3 regions of the Arthrobacter sp. B3I9 genome follow, and region 3 is predicted to be linked to each of the others. Evidence: predicted binding sites of a transcription regulator. Region 3 holds the regulator's gene; each other region holds the start of a gene.

Region 1 (3,246 bases), 600 kb from region 3:
TGTAACGCGGGGACAGCATGTCCCGCTTCATGCTCCAGTCCGGTCCGCCCCGCATGCCGGCGCGGCCCAGCCCGATGGACTCCCGGCCGTATCTGCGGCCGACCTCCTCCAGAAGGGCTCCAATACCGCGCTCCTCCAGGGGATTTTTGAAAAGTTCCAGGGGCGGCTGGTTTCCGGTGGGCCGTAGATCGGTGACCATGATCCCGGCCCGGACGTACTTCACGCCGTCCTGTACCCGCGGGAGCAGGGCGTAGGCTGCCCGGGCAAGCAGGACCGGATCGGCTGTCGGCATGGGCAACGCCACGCAGATGGAGGGGTACGAGTTGCCCTGCCGATCGTAGTAGGACGTCGCTGCGAACGCGGTCAGCACCTTGGCCTGCAGGCCGTGTTTGGCGAGCCGGGCGCTCGCCTGCTGGGCGTACACGGCAAACACCTGCCGAAGCTCGGCCGTGTGGGTGATGGGGGAGGAGAACGACCGGCTGAAGATCAGCTGGTCGCGGACACTCCGTTCTTCTTCAAGCGGGATGCAGGGCGTTCCTTGCAGTTCCAGGACCGTGCGCATCAGCACTACCGAGAAACGGTCCCTGATCATGACGGGGTCCGCCCGGGCCAGATCGAGGATGGAATGGATGCCCAGCCCATTCAAGCGGTTCGTCAGTCGGGCGGCGACACCCCAGAGCTCAATGACTGACAAGCCCGCCATGAGCTGCTCCCTGCGTGCGGCGGGGACGGAATCCCAGTGGCACACGCCGTCGAAGGCTGGATTGTTCTTGGCCCACCTGTTGGCAAGCTTCGCGAGGGTCTTGGTCCCCGCGATGCCGACGCAGACAGGCACCCCGACATTCCGGCGGACTGCATCCTTCATGGTGCGCCCGAGCCGCGCGAGCTCTTCCGGCGTGCCGCTGACACCCAGGAACGCTTCGTCGATGCTGTAGATCTCCAGCCAGGCGGAGTAGCGGCCGAGGAGCTCCATCACCCTGGAGCTGATGTCGCCATACAGCTCGTAGTTGCTGGAGCGCGCCACGAGTCCCCACTCCTTGGCGCGCGGCGCGAGCTTGAACCACGGTTCCCCGACAGGGATCCCCAGGGCCTTGGCTTCGGGGGAGCGGGTGACGGCGCAGCCGTCGTTGTTCGACAGGACGACGAGGGGGCGGCCCTCCAGCGACGGGTCGAAGGCACGTTCCGCGCTGGCATAAAAGCAGTTCACATCCACCAGCGCGATGCTCTTACTCCTAGACATGGTGAAGGCAGCGTGTCGCCACGCCCCAGATGACCAGATCCGACAGGGCCGCGACGCGGATGTCCGGATACCGGGGATTGTCCGCCTGAAGGCTGACCCCTGCGGCAGTGATCCGGAGGCGCTTCACGGTCAGCTCCCCGTCCAGGACCGCGACGACGACGCAGCCGTCCTTGGGTTCCAGGGCGCGGTTCACGATCAGTTCGTCGCCGTCGCTGATTCCGGCGCCTTCCATGGAGTCTCCGGAGACCCTGACGACGTAGGTGCTGGTGATGTCCTTGATGAGGTGCTCGTTCAGGTCGATCCGGCCGTCGAAGTAGTCCTGGGCGGGGGATGGGTAGCCCGCCGCGACCGACACCGGCGAAATCAGCACCGACAGCAGAGAAGTGCCCGCGTCTATCACGCGGGGTCCGATGATAACGCCCACAACACACCCTCATTCGAATATATGTTCGATGAATCAAGTGTAGACCCGGGCACGGACATGCGTGGGACTGGACCCGGCGGCGCCAGTGTCCTGGCGCCGCCGGTTTGCGTCCTTACTCCTTATGGAGCTTGTCCTGAATGGCTCCCGCGGCTTTTTCCATGATGTTGGGCAGCTCGGTGGTGCCGTAGAACCTCGAGTCCGGGTGGGTAGGAGGAGGCATCGGCACGCCAGCGTCCGGCTGGGCGACGTAGGTGAATTCACCGAGGCCGTCCGGTGTGGGGCCCTTGGCCCAGGAACCTTCCGCCGCCGCCTGGCCGTCAGAAAAGTTCCTGTACTGGTAGGCGACGTCCCGCATTTCCTTGTTGATCGGGAAGTTGCTGGGCACCGGGAAGTTCTCATTGCCCTCTTCCTGCAGTTCCCGGGCGGCCGCGATCCACTGGTTCTGGTGCATGGTGTCCCGTGCCAGCAGGAACGAGAGCATGTCCCGGACGCCGTGGTCATCGGTCATGTGATAGAGCCGGGCCACCTGCAACCTGCCCTGCATCTCGGCATTGGCGTTGGCCCAGAAGTCGGCGAGCATGTTGCCGCTGGCCGTGATGTAACTGCCCTGCCAGGGGTTGCCCATGCTGTCCACCGGCCGGACGCCGGCGCCGGCGACGATGGCCGACTGGATGTCGGTTCCGCCGACGACGGCCGCGATGGTGGGATCGGACTGGACGGCGTCTTCGGTTATCCCGAGCGGGGCCTTCTCCAGCAGCTGGGCGATCATGGTGGCGAGCATCTCAACGTGGCCGAATTCCTCTGCCCCGATCCCGAACAACATGTCCCGGTATTTGCCGGGCATGTGTGCGTTCCAGGCCTGGAACGAGTACTGCATGGCCACGGTGATTTCGCCGTACTGGCCGCCGAGCACCTCCTGCAGCTTCCGCGCGTAGACGGCGTCCGGCTTGTCCGGCGTCGACTTATATTGAAGTTCCTGCTTGTGAAAGAAAACCACGAGTATGTCCTCTCAAGCTCACATCGGACTGACCGATCTGGATCCTGCAGCCGAATAAAATCAGCATGCTTACTATCCTGCTTCACTGCGGCGCTTATGACCAGACATTTTCCGGTCCCAGAAAAAAAGGTTGCCGTTGCACGACACGGATGAGTGCCTAAACAGGGCGGGCTTGAGTTAGTTTGATCACCCAGCGCGCGTTCTTCGAGGATCCGGCCCCAAGAGGCCTCATACTGGGAATGTCCTGGGCGGCCTTCCCCATCCGCCAGGTGTGAGGAGGGTCCATGAAGGCGCTGAAAAACATCACCACGCACGAGTACTTCCTTGCTGCAAAAAAAGTGGTCACGAACGAGTATTTTCCCGCGGCAGCAGTGCTGTTCTGCGTCGTCCTGTTCTGGGCCCTCGGTCTCCTGGGCGGCCTGTCGCTGCTAAGCACTAACCAGACGCTGCTGACGACACTCACGTGGATGCTGTTCGTGTACGCCGTCGCGGTATTGTCACCGCTCGCGGGCGTCCTGGCGGCTATTGATCTGAGCCGCCGCTGGAGACGAAACCGACGGCGCGACGCCGGGCGGACCGGCGGCC
Region 2 (3,246 bases), 660 kb from region 3:
ACTCGCGCATGGGCAGGGCGGCGACCTGGGCGATGCTGTGGCCGTTGATCAGCACCGAGAGCGACGCCGGATTCAGGCGCGCGCCGTTGCAGGCCGGGCAGGGTATCTGCCGCATGTATTCCTCGTAGCGGTCCCGGGCCTTGTCCGAGTCGGTTTCGAGGTGCTTGCGGTGGACGTACTGGATGACGCCCTCGAAGCCGGTGCTGTATTTGCGTTCCCGGCCGAAGCGGTTGCGGTACTGGACCACAACCTTGTGGTCCTTGCCGTGCAGCACCGTCTGGCGAGCGTCCTCGGTGAGTTTGTCCCAGGGCGTCTTCATCGAGAAGCCGACTTCCTTGGCCAGACCGCCGAGCAGCCTGCCCCAGTATTCCGACGTCGCGGTTCCCAGCGACCAGGGCGCGATGGCACCCTCCGCGAGGGACAGCTCCCCGTTGGGGATGATCAGCTCCTCATCCACTTCCAGCTTGGTGCCGATGCCGCTGCAGGCAGAGCAGGCGCCGAAGGGGTTGTTGAACGAGAAGGACCGCGGTTCGATCTCGTCGATCGCCAGCGGGTGCTCATTGGGGCAGGCGAGGTGCTCGGAGAAGGCCCGGACACGGTCGGGGTCGTCCGCATCGAGGTCGACGAATTCGGCCAGGACGCGGCCTTCCGCCAGCCCCAGGGCGGTTTCCACCGAGTCGGTGAGGCGCTGGCTGATGCCTTCCTTGACCACCAGGCGGTCCACCACCACTTCGATGGTGTGCTTGAACTGCTTGCCCAGCTTGGGCGGATCGCTCAGCTGGATGAGCTTCTCGTCCACCCGGGCACGGGAGTAGCCCTTGGCCGTGAGTTCCTTGAAAAGTTCGACGAATTCGCCCTTGCGGCCGCGGACCACAGGAGCGAGGACCTGGAAGCGGGTGCCCTCCGGCAGCTCCAGCAACTGGTCCACGATCTGCTGCGGTGTCTGCTTGGTCACCGGCTCCTTGCAGATGGGGCAGTGCGGGCGGCCCACGCGGGCCCACAGCAGGCGCATGTAGTCGTAGATCTCGGTGATGGTGCCGACCGTGGAGCGGGGGTTCTTGCTCGTGGACTTCTGGTCGATCGAGACTGCGGGCGATAGGCCTTCGATGAAGTCGACGTCGGGCTTGTCCACCTGGCCCAGGAACTGCCGGGCGTAGGCGGAGAGCGACTCGACGTAGCGGCGCTGGCCTTCCGCGAAGATCGTGTCGAAGGCGAGGGAGGACTTGCCCGAGCCGGAGAGTCCGGTGAAGACGATCATGGCGTCGCGGGGCAGGTCGAGGTCCACGTTCCGCAGGTTGTGTTCGCGGGCGCCCTTGACCACCAGCCGGGACATGTCCGGACGCTTCACTTGGGAACGGGAGTCGACGGCGCGGCCCGGTTGTGCGGTGCGTACGGGCGCGGAGCCCATCGGAACGGGGGTCTGGATATCAACGGCTGGATCTTCAGCTACGGCTTTAGGCACGCTACCAATGCTAATCGAAAACTTCTTCGAACATCTATCCGGGCTGTGTCCCAGCGACGATAACGGGGACGGGTGTGCTACCGGTGCGTCATTCGCGATCGTAGGCCGCGGCAAGCAGCTGCACGGCCTCGGCGAAGCTGGCGCCGCGGGCCTTGGCGGCGGCGGCAAAGTCCGCGGCGGCGGCCGAGAGCGAGCTCCACGCTTCATCGCGGGCGCAGACCACGGTGCCGTTCCGGCCGCGGGTCGCGACGATGCCGGCGGCCTCCAGTTCCTTGTAAGCGCGGGCCACCGTGTGCGGCGCGACCCCCAGCTCGGCGGCAAGGTTGCGGACGGCCGGCAGCCGGGTGCCCGGTGCCAGGGTGCCGTTGTCGGCCCTTTCAATGATGTTCAGCCGGAGCTGCTCGAACAGCGGGACGGAGCTGGCCGGGTTCGGTTTCCAGACGCCCGGGAAAGGTTCTGCGACGCTCTCCGGATTCACTGTTCCGGCCCCTGGCGGCCGGTTCGCTGTTCGCGAAGGGCGAACTGTGCCTCAGGGAGACCCGGGCAGGGCCAGCCCGCCGCCCTCAGCTGGCGATGAGTCCCGTGGTCAACAATCCGTCCGTGGTCCATGACGAGAATTAGATCAGCGTCCCGGACGGTGGACAAGCGGCGCCCTCCCGGGCGGGACGCATTCAAGGGGCCGCGGTGTTCAAGGAGGCCACGGTGTTAATGCGTCAGCCCCGCTTGCGTGCCACGGCGAAGGTCCGGCGGAACGGATACACGGTCCCGTGCTCCGATGGCGGGTAGGCCTCGGCGAGGCGGGCGGAATACTCGGCCTCGAACCGGAGGGCCTCCTCGGCGGTGAGCGCGGCCAGAACGGGGCGGAGCCCGGCACCGCGGACCCATTCCAGGACCGGGTTTTCGCCCGGCAGGAGCTGCAGGTACGTCGACTCCCACGCGTCGGCGTCGCAGCCGGCGTCGAGCATGATCCGGAGGTAGTCGCCGGGGTCACCCGCGGCGTCGTCGTGGCGGAGCACGCCTGCGAGCCGGTGGGACCATGCGTCGGACGCGGCCAGTTCCCGCATCAGGGTGTGGGAGGGCGAGTTGAAGTTTCCGGGGACCTGCAGGGCGAACCACGCGCCGGGTTTAAGGGCCCGGAGCCAGCCCGGCAGCAGGTCGCGGTGGCCGGGGACCCACTGCAGGGCGGCGTTGGTCAGGACGACGTCCGCCTCTTCCGGGGGCGTCCAGGCAGCAATGTCCGCGCGGTTGAAGGAGAGGTGGGGCTTCTTGGCGGACCATTCCTCGGCGCGTGCCAGCATCTCTGCGGACGAATCGAGGCCCACCACTTCCGCGGAGGGCCAGCGGTCGGTGAGGGTGGCGGTCAGGTTGCCGGGGCCGCAGCCGAGGTCCAGTACGAGCCGCGGATTGTCCGCGTGGATCCGGCCTGTCAGGTCAAAGAAGGGCCTGTCCCTGTAGTCGCCGAACTGCACATACTTGGCGGGATCCCATTTCACCGTGTTCCTCCAATGCGTGTTCCTCTAATGCGCGTTCGTCCAGACAAAAAATGCTCTCCGAGCCTAGCCCGGGCCGCAGGCGGGTCCAAAGCGGCGCGCACCGGGCGGCGCGGAACGCTTCCGGGCGGGACATCCAGGCGGGTTCCGCCCACTAAACTGGAACATGATGAAACTTGTTGATCAGCTCCCCGCCCCGGCCGCCCGAGTCCCAGGCAGGACGGGAATGGATGCGGACGAGCTGTACACGCGCTTTGTCGAGTGGACGGAGAGCCGCGGACTTGCCCTCTACAC
Region 3 (3,246 bases):
CTGAGGGCGGTCCGTCCCGGCCCGCCGAACGCCTGGAGGATCTGCTGGAGCACCTCATTGGAACCGTTTGCGGCCCAGATGTTCTCTGGGCCCAGGCCGTGGCCGAGGTACTCTGCCAGCGCTTCGCGTAGTTCCGTGAACTCGCGGTCCGGGTACCGGTTCAAGCCCGCCGCCGCCTCGGTCACGGCCGCTGAGATGGCCGCGCGGACGTCCGCCGGGACACCATGGGTGTTCTCGTTGACGTTGAGGAGGATGGGGACGTCCAGCTGGGGCGCCCCATAGGGGCTCATGCCGCGCAGGTTGGTCCGGAGGGGAAGTCGGTTCAGGCGCTCTAACTGGTCAGTCACTCCCCTAGTTTAAGTGAGATCGCAGCGGGGCCTGACACTGTGACGCCAGGCGCATACGGCTGGAACCGGAATGAGGGTACACCGGCGGTGTTACTTGGCCGGGACGAAGAGGGTCTGGCCGGGCCGGACGCGCGCAGCGTCGAGGTTGTTGAGCTGGACCATCTCGGCGACGACGTCCCGGGGGTCGCGCTCGGGTGCAACGGTCCCGGCGATGGCCCAGAGCGATTCCCCCGGCTGGACGGTGACGGTCACTGTGGGAGTCACGGACAGCTCGGAAGCCGACTCGGACGCTTTGGCCGGTGCGTTCAGGAACCCGCTGAGCGAGAGGAGCAGTGCGGCCAGCAGGATCAGGGGTCCGATGAAGAAGACAAGCCGGCCACGCCGGGTCAGCCGGAGCGGGGCCTGCTTGGCACGGGAGCCGCGGGCGGCGGGAGCACCCTTGCCGGGTGCCGTCCCGGACGTGGAACCGCCGGGCCGGGAAATGCCCTGCTGGGAGATACCGTGCCGGGAGATACCGCGGCCACCGACTGTGCCGCTCTGGAAATTGCCGTGGCCGAAAGTGCCGTGAAAAGCGCTTGATGCTGACATGAACTGAGCCCTCCTGGACCATACTGTGCCGCCCGGCGTACTCCACGTACCTGCCGCCAACCGGCCTTGCTTCGAACATAGAACCGAACAACGCGTTCGCCATGAGCCGCAGCACTGCAAGCCGGCTCCGCGATATTCGAATACATATTCGAACTCTACTGATCCAGTTTTAGCACTTATGGACGAACATTGTCGAGACTCGCTAGAACAAATGTTTGAAAAAGGTGCGCGGCTGGCCTACGTTTGAGTCACAGGACAGACGCTTCTGCAGTCGGCCGCTTCCGCAATTGCATTTCCTCGGAGCTGCATTTCCTCGGAGCTGCATTTCCTAGGAGCGCTTCTGCGGCCGATCATCATTAGTTGATCAGCAGGGTCCGACATTCAGGCTGGAAGGTCCCGGTAGCTGCAGCCACAGCAGCCGGACACGATGAAAGGCAACGGCACATATGGCAGCACAAGCCACCGGCGGCAGGGCACCGCAGCGGAGCCCGCAGTCAGCGAGGCCGCCAAAGAGCCTGACTGTCCGGCAGAAGAAGATCCTGGAAACCATCCAGCGTTCGGTCACGGACAATGGCTACCCGCCTTCAATGCGCGAGATCGGTGACATTGTGGGCCTGGCGAGCCTGTCCAGTGTGACCCACCAGCTGTCCCAGCTGGAGAAGCTCGGCTACTTGCGCCGCGACCCCAAGCGGCCGCGGGCCATGGAAGTGCTCATGCCGCTGACCCTCGACGAGGGCAGCACCGAGGTTTCCGGCGTCGGGAAGTCGGGCGGCCTGCGCGCCCTGGGCGGCCACTCCGTCTCAGAACTGGCCAGCGCCACCGACACCGCCATGGTTCCGCTCGTGGGCCGCATTGCGGCCGGCGGGCCGATCCTTGCCGACCAGGTCGTGGAGGACGTCCTGCCGCTGCCGCGCCAGCTGGTCGGACACGGCGAGCTCTTCATGCTGAAGGTCGCTGGAGACTCGATGATCGATGCCGCCATCTGTGACGGCGACTGGGTGGTGGTGCGCCGGCAGGGCGATGCCATCAACGGAGACATCGTTGCCGCCCTGTTGGACGATGAAGCGACCGTAAAGACCTTCCGCCAGCGCGACGGCCATACTTGGCTGCTGCCGCAGAACACGCAATACGAGCCGATCCTCGGCGACCATGCCGTCATCATGGGCAAGGTTGTCTCGGTGCTGCGCTCCCTCTAAAACACGAACAACAGGGCCCGTCCGGCATGCCGGACGGGCCCTGTTGTTTTCGCTTTTCCGCCGGGCCGCTCCCCCTCGGCTATTTCGCAGCCTCCGTTGACGCCTGGGAGAGCCGCTCCAGGGCCGCGACGGCGACTGCCGGGTCGGTCGTGGGCCAGAACGGCGGCAGGGCTGCCCGGAGGAAGCCGCCATAGCGCTCCGTGGAGAGCCGTGAGTCCAGCACCGCTACCACGCCCTTGTCCGTCGTCGTCCGGATCAGCCGGCCCGCCCCCTGCGCCAGGCGGATCGCGGCGTGGGTAGCCGAGACGCTCATGAAGCCGTTGCCGCCCGACTGGGCCACTGCCCGGGAGCGCGCGGTCATCAGCGGGTCGTCCGGCCTCGGGAACGGAATCCTGTCGATGACCACGAGCCGGCAGGAGTCGCCCGGGACGTCAACGCCTTGCCACAGGGACATGGTGCCGAACAGGCACGTATCCGGTTCGTCGCCGAACTGGCGCACCAGCGCCGCCATGGTGGAATCCCCCTGGCAGAGAATGCTTACGTCCAGCCGGGCACGCAGCGCGTCAGCGGCGTCCTCGGCTGCCCGCCGGGAGGAGAAGAGGCACAGCGCTCCGCCGCCGGAGGCGCGGATCAGTTTCTCAAGCTCGTCGAGTGCTTCGGGCGACATGCCGCGGCCGGGTTTGGGCAAGTGCTTGGCCACGTACAGGATGCCCTGCTTGGGGTATTCAAAGGGCGAGCCGACGTCGACGCCGGTCCAGCTGGGCGCGCCGGGGCCCACCAGCCCGAGTCCGCCTGCGGCCGGTTCAAAGGCGGAGCCGATTGCCAGCGTGGCCGATGTCAGGATGACGGTGTGTTCCGCGAAGAGGCCCTCGCGGAGGCGTCCTGCCACGCTCAGCGGTGCGACGTTAATGAGGGCCGGCGCGTCTTCGTCCGGCCGCGAGTATCCCTGGGCAGGGTCAAAGGTGCTGTTGCGGGAAAACCAGACCACCTCACGGTTTTCGCGGGCCGCAAGCAGCCGTTCGCAGAGTTCCAGGATGACCATGAGCCGCGAGCGTGCCAGCTGCCGGCCGCCGTCGACGGCGCTCGTGGAGCTGTCGCCCTTGGAATCCGAAAGC

The links. Region 3 encodes LexA, which represses DNA repair genes until DNA is damaged. Its sites were predicted from a motif close to TCGAACANNTGTTCGA; they were not measured.
Region 1: QFZ65_RS11530 (LexA family transcriptional regulator) is a predicted target of LexA. The motif match lies at 1,678-1,693, and genes of this name have one in related genera.
Region 2: uvrA (excinuclease ABC subunit UvrA) is a predicted target of LexA. The motif match lies at 1,477-1,492, and genes of this name have one in related genera.

What each region holds. Positions count from the first base shown of each region.
Region 1 is NZ_JAUSYO010000001.1:2,453,271-2,456,516, reverse strand. Features, by position in the region: gene QFZ65_RS11535 (Y-family DNA polymerase) at 1-1,240, opposite strand, end outside; gene QFZ65_RS11530 (LexA family transcriptional regulator) at 1,233-1,664, opposite strand; gene QFZ65_RS11525 (manganese catalase family protein) at 1,777-2,661, opposite strand; gene QFZ65_RS11520 (hypothetical protein) at 2,946-3,246, shown strand, end outside.
Region 2 is NZ_JAUSYO010000001.1:2,399,515-2,402,760, forward strand. Features, by position in the region: gene uvrA (excinuclease ABC subunit UvrA) at 1-1,333, opposite strand, end outside; gene QFZ65_RS11305 (GntR family transcriptional regulator) at 1,551-1,940, opposite strand; gene QFZ65_RS11310 (trans-aconitate 2-methyltransferase) at 2,176-2,955, opposite strand; gene QFZ65_RS11315 (RNA helicase) at 3,122-3,246, shown strand, end outside.
Region 3 is NZ_JAUSYO010000001.1:3,056,120-3,059,365, forward strand. Features, by position in the region: partial or broken gene QFZ65_RS14225 (histidinol-phosphate transaminase) at 1-347, opposite strand, end outside; gene QFZ65_RS14230 (LysM peptidoglycan-binding domain-containing protein) at 438-935, opposite strand; gene lexA (transcriptional repressor LexA) at 1,382-2,131, shown strand; gene QFZ65_RS14240 (ATP-dependent DNA helicase) at 2,211-3,246, opposite strand, start outside.